2 regions of the Klebsiella ornithinolytica genome follow, and region 1 is predicted to be linked to the other one. Evidence: predicted binding sites of a transcription regulator. Region 1 holds the regulator's gene; the other holds the start of a gene.
The links. The regulator PurR, encoded in region 1, represses purine synthesis genes. The targets are predictions, from matches to a motif close to CANGCAAACGTTTGCNTG.

Region 1 (7,470 bases):
GGAGCCTGGTACAGGTTTTAGCCGGATTCTCAGGACCGGCGCGGCCCATGCATATTCTGGTACCGGCCGGACGTCGGCGGACGACGAAAATTAAATGCTTTGTTGACGCATTAAGAGCTGCGCTGGGCCCGCGCTGAATCCGTACGACGGTGAGAAGCGGCACCCCGGGAACAGGATGCCGCTGGGCGTTAGCGCGCCGCGCGTTGCAAAATCACGCTGGACGGCTGACGCTGCAGGAAACGCATCCGCAGCATCATCATCACCGCTGCCGAGGTGAGCCCGATAATAAATCCGCACCAGAAACCCGCGGGACCCATACGCGGAACCAGCGTATCTGTTAAGGCCAGCAGGTAGCCGCTCGGCAGTCCCAGCACCCAGTACGCGGTAAACGTAATAAAGAAGATCGAACGCGTATCTTTATAGCCGCGCAGAATCCCGCTACCAATCACCTGGACGGAGTCGGAGATCTGATATATCGCGGCCAGCAGCATCAGCTGGGAAGCCAGCAGGACCACCTCCGGATTGTCGTTATACAGCAGCGCAATCTGCTTACGCATCAGGATGGTGAAAATCGCCGTGATCACGGCCATGCAGACGCCAACGCCAACCCCGGTTCTGGCAGAAACCTGCGCATCGAGGGTGGAACCCTGCCCAAGACGGAAGCCGACGCGGATGGTGACCGCTGCCGCCAGCGAAAGGGGTAAAACGAACATCAGCGAACTGAAGTTCAGGGCTATCTGATGGCCCGCGACGTCCACAATGCCCAATGGAGAAACCAGCAGCGCAACGACCGCAAACAGAGTGACTTCGAAAAACAGCGCCAGCGCAATCGGCAGTCCCAGCTGCACCAGGCGTTTAAGCACGTTCAAGTCCGGTCCGCTGAAGCCTTCATCGCTACGGATATCGCGCATAGAACGGGCGCGACGTACCCAGGAGATCATGCAGAAGAACATCACCCAGTAAACGGATGCCGTCGCCACGCCGCAGCCGATGCCGCCCAGCTCAGGCATGCCAAAGTGGCCGTAGATAAAGATATAGTTAACGGGAATATTGACCAGCAGGCCGATAAATCCCATCACCATCCCCGGTTTGGTTTTCGCCAGGCCTTCGCACTGGTTACGAGCGACCTGGAAGAAGAGGTAGCCGGGGGCGCCCCACAGCAGCGCGCGCAGGTAGCCTACCGCTTTTTCAGCGAGGGCCGGGTCGATATTGTGCATCGAGCTGATGATGTACCCGGCGTTCCACAGCACGACCATAACCAGCAGCGAAACGAATCCCGCCAGCCAGAACCCCTGGCGAACCTGATGGGCAATGCGGTCGCGGCGGCCGGAGCCGTTTAGCTGGGCGATAACCGGCGTCAGCGCCAGCAGCAGACCGTGGCCAAAGAGAATTGCGGGGAGCCAGATAGAGGTCCCAATCGCGACGGCAGCCATATCGGTGGCGCTATAGCCACCCGCCATCACGGTATCGACAAAGCCCATAGAGGTCTGGGCGACCTGTGCCAGGATCACAGGAATGGCCAGGGCTAATAACTGACGCGCTTCAATAAAATACTTCTGCACGTGAACACCTTTATATTGTTGTTATTTTGAGACTAAAAAAGCCGCCGTAATTGGCAGCAAGAAGAAAGAGCTGAGGGGTTTTCCAGTCTATTGTAGCGATGATGCGCCATTAAGCCAGTGAAAAAATGGTAGGGCACGATGCGCGCTGGCAACCTGTTTTGCCAACTGGTATTGTTCCCGACAGGTATAACGGTAATGATACCGTCACGAAAGTCTACAGGAGTAAAGCATGTTTACTGGCATTGTGCAGGGGACCGCTAAAGTGGTGTCCATCGATGAAAAACCCAATTTTCGCACCCATGTGGTGGAGCTGCCTGAGCATATGCTTGCCGGCATCGAGACCGGGGCATCGGTGGCGCACAATGGTTGCTGCCTGACAGTCACCGAAATTGACGGTCCGCGTATCAGTTTTGACCTGATGAAAGAGACGCTGCGTATTACCAACCTCGGCGCGGTAGAGGTGGGGGACGTGGTGAACGTGGAACGAGCGGCAAAATTCAGCGATGAGATCGGCGGTCATCTGATGTCCGGTCATATTATGACCACGGCGGAAATCGTCAAGATCCTGACCTCGGAAAATAACCGCCAGATCTGGTTTAAGGTTCAGGACCCGACGCTGATGAAATATATCCTCTATAAAGGATTCATCGGCGTTGACGGGATCAGCCTGACGGTCGGAGAAGTGACCCCGACGCGTTTTTGCGTGCATTTGATCCCGGAAACGCTGCAGCGCACCACGCTTGGCATTAAAAAACTCGGCGATCGGGTGAATATTGAGATCGACCCGCAAACGCAGGCGGTAGTGGATACCGTGGAACGTGTGCTGGCGGCCAAAGAAGCGGCACAACACCTGAGCGATGAATGATCGGGCGCCGCCGCCGGATGAAGCATAAAAGAAAAGAATATCCCCCGTTTTAGCGGGGGATATTTTTAGCGGGCGACGCGAAGGCCGTTTTCAACACCGCGAGAAAAGACCACCTGCCAGAGCTGAATATCGCGCGCGCGAAAAGCCCCCGCGCAGGCGTTCAGATAATAACTAAACATACGTTTAAACCGTTCCGAATAGTTATCGGCGATATCGGGCCAGCTGGCCAGGAAACGTTCGTACCAGGCCATCAGCGTAGTATCGTAATCGGCGCCGATATTGTGCCAGTCTTCCATCACAAAATGGGATTCGCTGGCTTGCGCGATATGACGAACCGAAGGCAGACAACCGTTGGGGAAAATATATTTATTGATCCACGGATCGACGCTGTGGTCCGTTTTTTTGGAGCCAATGGTGTGCAATAAAAAACGGCCGTCAGGTTTCAAATTACGATCCACCACTTCAAAATAGGTGGCGTAATTTTTAGGTCCCACGTGTTCAAACATCCCGACGGAAACAATGCGATCAAAGTGGTCATGCAGATCGCGATAGTCCTGCAGCAAAATGGTGACGTCTAACCCTTCGCATCTTTGCTGAGCCATTTTCTGCTGCTCGGCAGAAATGGTCACGCCGACTACGCTAACGTGATAATTTTTGGCCATATAGTAAGCCAGACCACCCCAGCCGCAGCCAATGTCCAGCACCCGCATCCCCGGTTCCAGCTGCAGCTTGCGACAAATAAGATCTAATTTTGCCACCTGCGCCTCTTCCAGCGATTGCGCCTCTTTCCAGTAGGCGCAGGAATATTGCATATAGGGGTCGAGCATACGGCTGAAAAGATCGTTGCCGAGGTCGTAATGTTCTTTTCCGACAATCCAGGAGCGCTTTTTACTTTGTAGATTAAACAGGCGAGCACCTGCGATGCGCAACGTATCTTTGAGATGATGCGGGAGCTGATTTTCCAGCCCGGCGCGCAGTACTTTATGGAAGAATATATCCAGCCGTTCACAATCCCACCAGCCGTCCATATAGCTTTCGCCTAACCCCAGCGAGCCTTCCTGTAAAACGCGTTTAAAAAAGAGCGGATTGTTAATCCGCAGATCGGAGGGGGCGGGGCCATTGACCTCAATGCCCGCGCGACCGAGCAATTCGGTTGCAATTCGGTACCAGTCGTCGTTTGGTACGCTTACTTCTTCTATACACGATGAACTCATAGCTTCTCCATCACGCCCAAGTGATCAGAACCTTAAAACAGCGTAGACGCTTTTTTGGCTTTGTGAGAAATCTCACGGAATATCCGTGAAGCTGCTATCCGACGTAGAACAGAGGAAGGGCGATAACCCTTGCCGAAAGGCCTTCCATGGTGAAACGGGACGCATCCTGCTGCCGTTAATCGTAAAAAATATTTTATTTATGTGAAGCCGGTTCAGTATAGGCCGCTGAAATCCGGCTTTCAATAAAAATATATTAGCAGGCTAATTACTGAGCCTTAACATCGCCGAAACGCGTTTATGCATGCGACGATTCGGTAGTCAGGCAGGCGCTGTGACGCTGCATAAAATAACCCAGCCCGGCCAGCACGATCGAGACCAGCATCACGCTGGTGGTGGTGAGCAGCGGTGTGGCAATCAGCGCGGAGACCAGCAGACTGGTCAGGAAGCACAGACCAAGCTGCAGCGTATTCTGCAGCGCGGCGGCACGGCCGGTCGCCTGCGGGAACGGCTTCAGTGCCTGGGCGACAACAATCGGGTAAATCCCGCCATTGACAACGGCCATCACGCAGAAGGGAATCATCACCGCAATGATTGAGACATCTTCAACCCGACCAACCATCCAGGTTGCAGCCACGCTGACGGCGAAAATCACCAGCAGCCAGGGCAGCAGCTGTTGGCCCTGCCATTTCTGCAGCGCCGCGCGGCATCCATAGCCACCGACTAAAAAGGCGATTGTCTGCGGAACATAGCTAAGACCGATAGCGGTCGGGCTGTAGCCCATCTCATGGAGAATAAACGGCGACCCGGTCAACCAGGCAAAAAAGCTGGCGGAGCAGGCGGCGTAAATCAGCACGTTGCCGCTGTATTCGCGCGAACGCAGCAGCGTCATAAAGGTCAACTTCTCGCGGACATCACCCTGCGGCCTGACGACCGGCTTCAGGCGTAGGGCGGGTACCATCAGCAGCAGGGCGATGGCAAACAGGGTGGCAAAAATGGCCTGCCATTCCAGATGGGCAAGCAGCCAGCTGCCGAGCAACGGCGCCAGAGCCGGCGATAGACCCACCAGCGGCATGATGGTGGCGAAAATACGGTTAGTGCGCTGGGCTGGATAATAATCCGTGACCATCGCCTGCCAGGTCACCGCCGCCGCGCAGACGCCGATCGCCTGAATAAAGCGCAGCACCAGCATCAGGGTGGCATCCCGCACCCACAGCATTCCCAGACAGCTGATAGCGAAGATCGCCAGCCCGGTCAGCAGAATCGGTTTACGTCCGTAGCGGTCCGAGAGCGGGCCCCAGAACAGCTGTCCGATGGCGAAGCCGGCGAGGAACAGGCTCAGACTGGCGCTGACCGACGCCGCAGACGTATTGAGATCTTGCTGGATGGCCGAAAAGGCCGGCAGATACATGTCGGTGGCGAGGAAACCCAGCACGCTGAGTCCCGCCAGCCACACTAAAAATCCTTTCCCGGGTTGTTGCATAACATTCTCTTATAGGTGCAGGTATGATGCCGCAGAGTGTAGGGAGTGCATTCTGGCTTGTGAAACGCTAATATTTGCTACATGCATTCAAAATTTTTGCAGGCAGAATATGTGGTCCGAATACTCACTCGAAGTTGTTGATGCTGTCGCCCGCAACGGCAGCTTTAGCGCAGCGGCTCAGGAGCTGCACCGCGTACCTTCGGCGGTCAGTTATACCGTACGTCAGCTGGAGGAGTGGCTGGCAGTACCGCTTTTTGAACGCCGCCATCGCGATGTCGAATTGACCCCCGCCGGGCTCTGGTTTTTACAGGAAGGACGATCTGTTATCAAAAAAATGCAGATCACTCGCCAGCAGTGTCAGCAGATAGCCAACGGCTGGCGCGGCCAGCTGTCGATAGCCGTAGACGACATTGTTAAACCGGCCCGTATGCGTCAGATGATTGTCGATTTTTATCGTCACTTTCCCGATGTCGAGCTGATTGTTTTTCAGGAGGTCTTCAACGGCGTCTGGGACGCGCTGGCCGACGGGCGCGTGGAACTGGCTATCGGGGCAACGCGTTCGATTCCGGTCGGGGGGCGCTACGCCTTTCGCGATATGGGAATGCTGAGCTGGCATTGCGTAGTGGCCAGCCATCACCCGCTGGCGCAGATGAACGGGCCACTGAGCGATGATGTGTTGCGCAACTGGCCGTCGCTGGTCCGGGAGGACACTTCCCGTTCGTTACCGAAACGCACGACCTGGCTACTGGACAACCAGAAAAGGGTAGTGGTGCCGGACTGGGAATCATCAGCTACCTGCCTCTCGGCGGGATTGTGCGTAGGGATGGTGCCGAGCCATTTTGCTCGCCCCTGGATTGACCGCGGTGAATGGACCGCGCTGGCGCTGGAAAACCCGTTCCCGGACGCCGCGTGCTGCCTGACCTGGCAGCAGAGCGACACGTCACCGGCGCTGTCGTGGCTGCTGGATTATCTGGGGGACAGCGAAACGTTGAACCGGGAGTGGCTGCGGGCGCCGGAGTAACCGGCGCCGCACGGGCGATCAGCGACGATAATCGACGAACGGGCCGTCTACGACGGAGCGACGCTCTACCAGCCGCGGGTGAACCTCAATAGATTGCGACTCTTCACGCTTGTTGACGATACGATCCATCAGCATATTGAAGGCCGCTTCCCCCAGCGAATCTTTCGGCTGGTGGATGGTGGTCAGCGCCGGGCTGAAATAGCGGGCGTTACGCACGTTATCATACCCGATCAGCGAAATGTCCTGCGGCACGCGCAGTCCCATCTCATCCGCAGCACAGATTGCGCCCATCGCCATGATGTCGCCGCCGCAGAAGACCGCCGTCGGGCGATGCTGCTGGCTGAGGATCTGCTGCATGGCGCGGTAGCCGGATTCAGGCTCGAAGTCGCCCTGAACAATCCAGCTTTCCGGAACGGCGATCTGCGCTTCTTCCATGGCTTTCATAAAGCCCGCCAGGCGGCCGGCGCCGGTATTACGCTCCAGCGGACCCGGGATCACGCCGATTTCACGGTGGCCGCGTTCCACCAGATAGCGACCGGCCATATAGCCGCCTTCGAAGGCGTTATCGATGACCGAATCGGTGAAGTCGGCTTTGGATTCACCCCAGTCCATTACCACCATCGGAATATGGCGGTACTCTTCCAGCATGCTGAGCACCGATTCCGGATATTCAGAACACATAACCAGCAGGCCGTCGACGCGCTTTTGCGCCATCATCGACAGGTAGGCCTGCTGTTTTTCGAGATCGTTCCACGCATTGCCCAGAATCAGGGTATAGCCTTTCTGGAAACAGCTCTTTTCTACGGCTTCAATAATCTCAGCGAAATAGGCCGCTTCGCTGCTGGTGGCCAGCAGGCCAATCGATTTGGTGTGATTAACCTTCAGGCTGCGAGCAACGGCACTGGGGGAGTAGTGCAGCTCTTTGATCGCCGCCCACACGGCGTTGCGGGTTTCTTCCGCCACGAAACGGGTTTTGTTAATTACATGTGACACTGTTGTAGTGGAAACGTTTGCGCGCTTCGCTACATCTTTAATTGTTGCCATTACTTCTCACTCCAGACCTTGACCTGATCGTCTGATTATCGATACGTAAACGTTTGCCTATACACACCCTGAATACAATTTTCAACATTGCATCACGTCGGGAAAACGACACAGAACGACAGGAAGGGGTCAATGGCCGATACGCTTTCAAATTAGCGTGGGATTTTGTCCGATCTTGCGGCAAAGGGGAAGAGCAAAAATGTGCATCACCCTAAAACATGGAAGATTTTTGCGCTATATTGTGCAAAAATGAGCAAGCTCACTTTTCATGTGGGGATAACTGG
Region 2 (5,545 bases), 420 kb from region 1:
GACTACCTGGCACTGAACAGCGTGCTGTGCATCGGTGGTTCCTGGCTGGTTCCGGCGGATGCGCTGGAAGCGGGCGATTACGACCGTATTACCAAAATTGCTCGCGAAGCGGTGGAAGGCGCGAAGTAATTTTCACGCCCTGATAACGAGCGAAATCCAGACCCGGTAGCGCTGAGGCGACCGGGTTTTTTTATCCCTGAACCAGCACGGCCGACGCGGCGGCTTTCGCGCGCGCCACCGCCTCCTCGACGCTATCGGCGACGGCCAGCGTGACGCCCAGTCGACGAGAACCGTCAATCTCCGGCTTACCGAACAGGCGCAGCTGCAGTCCCGCCCCTACCGCGCCCTGGATATTGCTAAAGGTGACGTTCTGGCTGGTGAGCTGTGGCAGAATGACCGCGGAGGCCGCCGGGCCATACTGGCGAATCGCGCCAACCGGCAGACCGAGGAAGGCGCGAACGTGCAGAGCAAATTCCGAGAGGTCCTGGGAAATCAGCGTCACCATCCCGGTGTCGTGTGGGCGAGGGGAGACTTCACTGAAAATCACCTCATCGCCGCAGACGAACAGCTCTACGCCAAACAGACCGTAGCCGCCAAGCGCCAGCACGACTTTGCTGGCAATTTCCTGGGCGCGGGCCAACGCCAGCTCGCTCATCTGCTGCGGCTGCCAGGATTCGCGATAATCGCCATCCTCCTGGCGATGGCCGACCGGGGCGCAGAAATGGACGCCATCGACCGCGCTGACGGTAAGCAGGGTAATTTCAAAATCGAAATTCACCACCCCCTCGACGATAACCCGACCGGCGCCCGCGCGGCCACCTTGTTGCGCATAGCGCCAGGCCTCAGCCAGCTGATCAGCGTGACGAATAAAGCTCTGACCTTTGCCAGAAGAGCTCATGACCGGCTTCACAATGCAGGGAAGGCCAATCTCCGCGACGGCTTCGCGAAAGGCCGCTTCGCTGTCGGCAAAGCGGTATGCCGAGGTGGGAAGCTGCAGCTCCTCCGCAGCCAGGCGGCGAATACCTTCGCGATTCATGGTCAGTTTCGCCGCGCGAGCGGTGGGAACGACTTTCTGCCCGGCCTGCTCCAGCTCCACCAGCGTATCCGTAGCGATAGCTTCAATTTCCGGTACGATAAAGTCAGGTTTTTCTTCCGCAATCAGCGCGCGCAGCGTTTCACCATGCAGCATGTTGATGACGTGCGAACGGTGCGCCACTTGCATTGCCGGCGCGTCGGGGTAGCGGTCGACTGCGATGGTCTCAATACCCAGCCGTTGGCACTCAATGGCGACTTCTTTACCCAGTTCGCCGGAACCTAACAACATCACCCGTGTCGCTGCCGGACGCAGCGCTGTGCCTAATAACGTCATGACTCTTTTCCACAGTAAAAAAACATGCGCCACATTATAAACGAAAACGTTTGCGTCTGTCTTTATGACCGTTGGTTGAGTCCTGGGTGAAAATTTGCTATACTGTATAAAAATACAGTATAAAGAGGCTGCACAATGGCGGTTGAAATTAAATATGTGGTGATCCGCGAAGGTGAGGAAAAGATGTCGTTTACCAGCAAAAAAGAGGCCGATGCTTACGACAAAATGCTCGATCTTGCCGAGGTCCTCAACGACTGGCTGGTAGAGTGCCCGCTGACGCTGGATGAAACCCAGCGTGATGAAATGGCAATGTGGCTGGCGGAACGCAAAGAGACATTGCACCACATTCTGAGGTCAGGAAAACGCCCGGAAGCAGAAGACGGGGCAACCGGACAGGCTTCTCAGGATGAGAGCTCCGCGGCTGAAATCTCAGAGGCCGTAGCCGAGGGGGCAAGCGAACAACCCGCGGCAACCGCGCCGGCAAAATCGCGCAAGGTAAAGGCCGCCTGAGTCCGGCCGAATTTGCGCATCTTTAGCTGCTCATAACATTTCCTGACATCTCGTCGTTTAGGCTGATGACATCGCTTAATAAGCAACGAGGGAAATCATGGCTAACTGGCTTAATCAACTCCAGTCCCTGCTGGGCCAGCAGGGACCGTCTTCCTCATCAGGCGAGCGGCCGGATGGTAAAAGCTTCCTTCTGCCCGGGGCGCTGGGCGGCCTGGCGGGGCTGCTGGTGGCCAGTAAATCATCGCGCAAGCTGCTGGCCAAATATGGCACCAGCGCACTGCTGGTTGGCGGCGGGGCGGTGGCGGGAAGCGTGCTGTGGAACAAGTATCAGCAGAAAATGCGGGAAAATTCTCCTGCGCAATCTGTCGCTTCACCGGGGCAAGCCACCGGGGCGTCAACCTCGCCAGCCTCCGGGCTTGATGCCCGCAGCGAACGGCTCATTCTGGCGCTGGTGTTTGCCGCTAAAAGCGACGGGCACATTGATGACAGCGAGCGGGCAAACATTGAAGAGCAGCTGCGCGCGGCCGGTATTGCCGTGCAGGGGCGCGTTCTGATCGATCGCGCGCTGTCCCAGCCTCTCGATCCGCAGTGTCTGGCGCAGGGCCTCAACAGCGAGCAAGAGGCGCTGGAGATCTATTACATCAGCTGTGCGGCGATCGATATCGACCATTTTATGGAGCGTAGCTATCTCAACGCTCTGGGCGAAGCCTTAGGCCTCCCGCCAGAAGTGCGTGCCGACATCGAACAGGATATTCAGGCACAAAAACAGGCGCTTTCTACCTAAATCAGCAGGTTTTGCTTGCAACGTGGGCCACTTTTGCCACCCTTATACACACGCCATCCTTCAAGCCGCTTCTTGAATGATTTTGTGTATGAAATACAGGATGCAGAAGACCAAAAGATGCCACCAAAAGCAAAACGAATCCCCCACGCCATGACCCTTCATGGCGATACCCGTATCGATAATTACTTCTGGCTGCGCGACGATGAGCGTTCGCGGCCGGAAGTGCTTGATTATCTTCGCGAGGAAAATGAGTACGGCCGGCAGGTCATGGCGACTCAACGTAGCCTGCAGGAGCGGGTGCTAAAAGAGATTATTGACCGTATCCCGCCGCGCGAAGTCTCCGCGCCCTACAGCAAAAATGGCTACCGCTATCGTCAGGTATATGAGCCGGGCTGTGAATACGCTATTTATCAGCGTCAGTCGGTGCTGAAAGAGGAGTGGGATGAATGGGAGGTGCTGCTCGATAGCAACCAGCGCGCGGCGCAGAGTGAATTCTATACTCTCGGTGGGCTGGGCATTTCGCCGGATAACATGATCATGGCGCTGGCGGAGGATTATCTCTCCCGTCGGCAGTATGGCCTGCGTTTGTGCAATCTGCAAAATGGCGAATGGTATCCTGAAGTGCTGGAAAACGTCTCCCCGGAATTTGCCTGGAGCAATGATTCGCAAACGCTGTGGTATGTCCGCAAGCACCCGACTACGCTGCTGCCTTACCAGGTCTGGCGGCATACCGTGGGCGCTTCGCCGCGTTCCGATGTGCTGGTCTACGAGGAGAAGGATGAAACCTTCTACGTCAGCCTCCATACGACCACCTCCCGGCAATTCGCCGTGATCTATCTTGCCAGCGCGACAACCAGTGAAGTGCGGCTGCTGAATACCGAAATGCCGGATGCGGAACCGGTGTGTTTCCTGCCGCGACGTAAAGATCACGAGTACAGTCTCGATCATTACCAGCATGCTTTTTATCTTCGCTCCAACCGCGAGGGGAAAAACTTTGGTCTCTATCGTACCCATGAACGCGACGAACAGCAGTGGGAGACGCTGATTGCGCCACGCCAGGATGTGATGCTCGAGGGATTCACCCTGTTTACAGACTGGTTGGTGGTTGAAGAGCGCCAGCGCGGGTTAACCAGCCTGCGCCAGATTAACCGCAAGACCCGGGAAGCGGTTGGCATTGCCTTTGATGACCCGGCCTACGTGACCTGGCTTGCCTATAATCCGGAGCCGGAAACTTCGCGCTTACGCTACGGATACTCATCCATGACCACGCCGGATACGCTCTTTGAGCTGGATATGGATACCGGTGAGCGGCGGGTACTGAAACAGCAGGAAGTGAAAGGGTTTGAGGCCAGCCATTATCGCAGTGAACATCTGTGGATTAAGGCTCGGGATGGTGTGGAGGTTCCTGTTTCGCTGGTTTATCGGCGTGAGCATTTCCGCAAGGGCGTCAGCCCGCTGCTGGTCTATGCCTACGGGTCGTACGGCGCCAGCGAAGATGCTGATTTCAGCGCCAGCCGGTTGAGCCTGCTCGATCGTGGTTTCGTGTTTGCGATCGCCCACGTTCGCGGCGGCGGTGAATTAGGGCAGCAGTGGTACGAAGACGGCAAGTTCCTGTGTAAAAAGAATACCTTTAATGATTATCTTGATGTCTGCGATGCGCTGCTGGCGCAGGGATATGGCGATCCTCGCCTGTGCTACGGCATGGGCGGCAGCGCGGGCGGCATGTTAATGGGCGTCGCTATTAATGAGCGGCCGGAGCTGTTTCACGGCGTAGTGGCTCAGGTTCCGTTTGTCGATGTCCTGACCACCATGCTCGACGAGTCGATTCCGCTGACGACCGGGGAATTTGAAGAGTGGGGAAATCCGCAGGACGAAGAGTACTATCGCTATATGAAGAGCTACAGTCCTTACGATGGCGTCACGGCGCAGGCCTATCCCCATCTGCTGGTTACCACCGGGCTGCACGATTCCCAGGTGCAATACTGGGAACCGGCAAAATGGGTGGCCAGGCTGCGCGAGCTGAAAACGGACGATAACCTGTTACTGCTGTGCACCGATATGGATTCAGGGCACGGCGGTAAGTCGGGGCGTTTTAAAAGCTATGAAGGGGTTGCGCTGGAGTATGCCTTTCTGATTGGCCTGGCGCAGGGGACGTTACCCGGCCAGGCGGACGTTTAGCGTCGCTACTCCCCGAGATAGTGCTTGAGCGTTAAGCGCAGCTCGGGGCTCATCCGATCCAGGTTATTGAACAGCCAGCGTAAATAGCCCGGGTCGTTTTCTGCGATTTCGGCCACCGCCTTGCCGCGATATTTACCGAAGGTAAAGGTGGTCAGCAGCGCCGGACGACCGGTAATGGTCGCCATCTCCTCAGGCTGCCAGCCGGAAACGTTGATAATATCGAGAAGCAGCGCGGCGGTGATATAGCAGTCGTACAGCGCGCGGTGTTGATGCAGTCCGGCAGGCGTTGCGACACTGAGCTTACGCGATTTATACAGCCCCATATTGCTGTATTTAATGCCTGGCCACAGACGGCGGGCCATCTTCATGGTGCAGATCCACTCCCCGTGCATTTCCGGTAACACCCGGCGATCGAAGCTGGCGTTGTGGGCGACATACCACCGGCTGCCGATGTAATGCGGCAGAACCTCTTCAATCCACGGCTTGTCGGCGACCATCTCTTCGGTGATACGGTGAATTGCCATGGCCTGGGGGCTGATAGGTCGGTCGGGACGAACCAGATGACTCATGGGATTGGTTATCTGACCATCGACAATATCAACAGAGGCGATTTCCACAATGCCTCCCTGCAGTCCGCAGGTTTCCGTATCGATTACGCGTAGCATGGCTCACTCCGGCCCAAAGAAACCAGCGTAAATGAATGC

Region 2: the regulator PurR is predicted to act here: its motif matches at 1,409-1,426, upstream of purT (formate-dependent phosphoribosylglycinamide formyltransferase).

What each region holds. Positions count from the first base shown of each region.
Region 1 covers NZ_CP130153.1:2,368,894-2,376,363, forward strand. Annotated here, with positions in the region: gene Q1L34_RS11060 (LysR family transcriptional regulator) at 1-137, shown strand, start outside; gene mdtK (MdtK family multidrug efflux MATE transporter) at 189-1,562, opposite strand; gene Q1L34_RS11070 (riboflavin synthase) at 1,792-2,427, shown strand; gene cfa (cyclopropane fatty acyl phospholipid synthase) at 2,493-3,641, opposite strand; gene punC (purine nucleoside transporter PunC) at 3,937-5,121, opposite strand; gene punR (DNA-binding transcriptional activator PunR) at 5,231-6,142, shown strand; gene purR (HTH-type transcriptional repressor PurR) at 6,161-7,186, opposite strand.
Region 2 covers NZ_CP130153.1:1,950,784-1,956,328, forward strand. Annotated here, with positions in the region: gene Q1L34_RS09090 (bifunctional 4-hydroxy-2-oxoglutarate aldolase/2-dehydro-3-deoxy-phosphogluconate aldolase) at 1-129, shown strand, start outside; gene purT (formate-dependent phosphoribosylglycinamide formyltransferase) at 191-1,369, opposite strand; gene Q1L34_RS09100 (YebG family protein) at 1,505-1,879, shown strand; gene Q1L34_RS09105 (tellurite resistance TerB family protein) at 1,977-2,663, shown strand; gene ptrB (oligopeptidase B) at 2,781-4,841, shown strand; gene exoX (exodeoxyribonuclease X) at 4,847-5,506, opposite strand.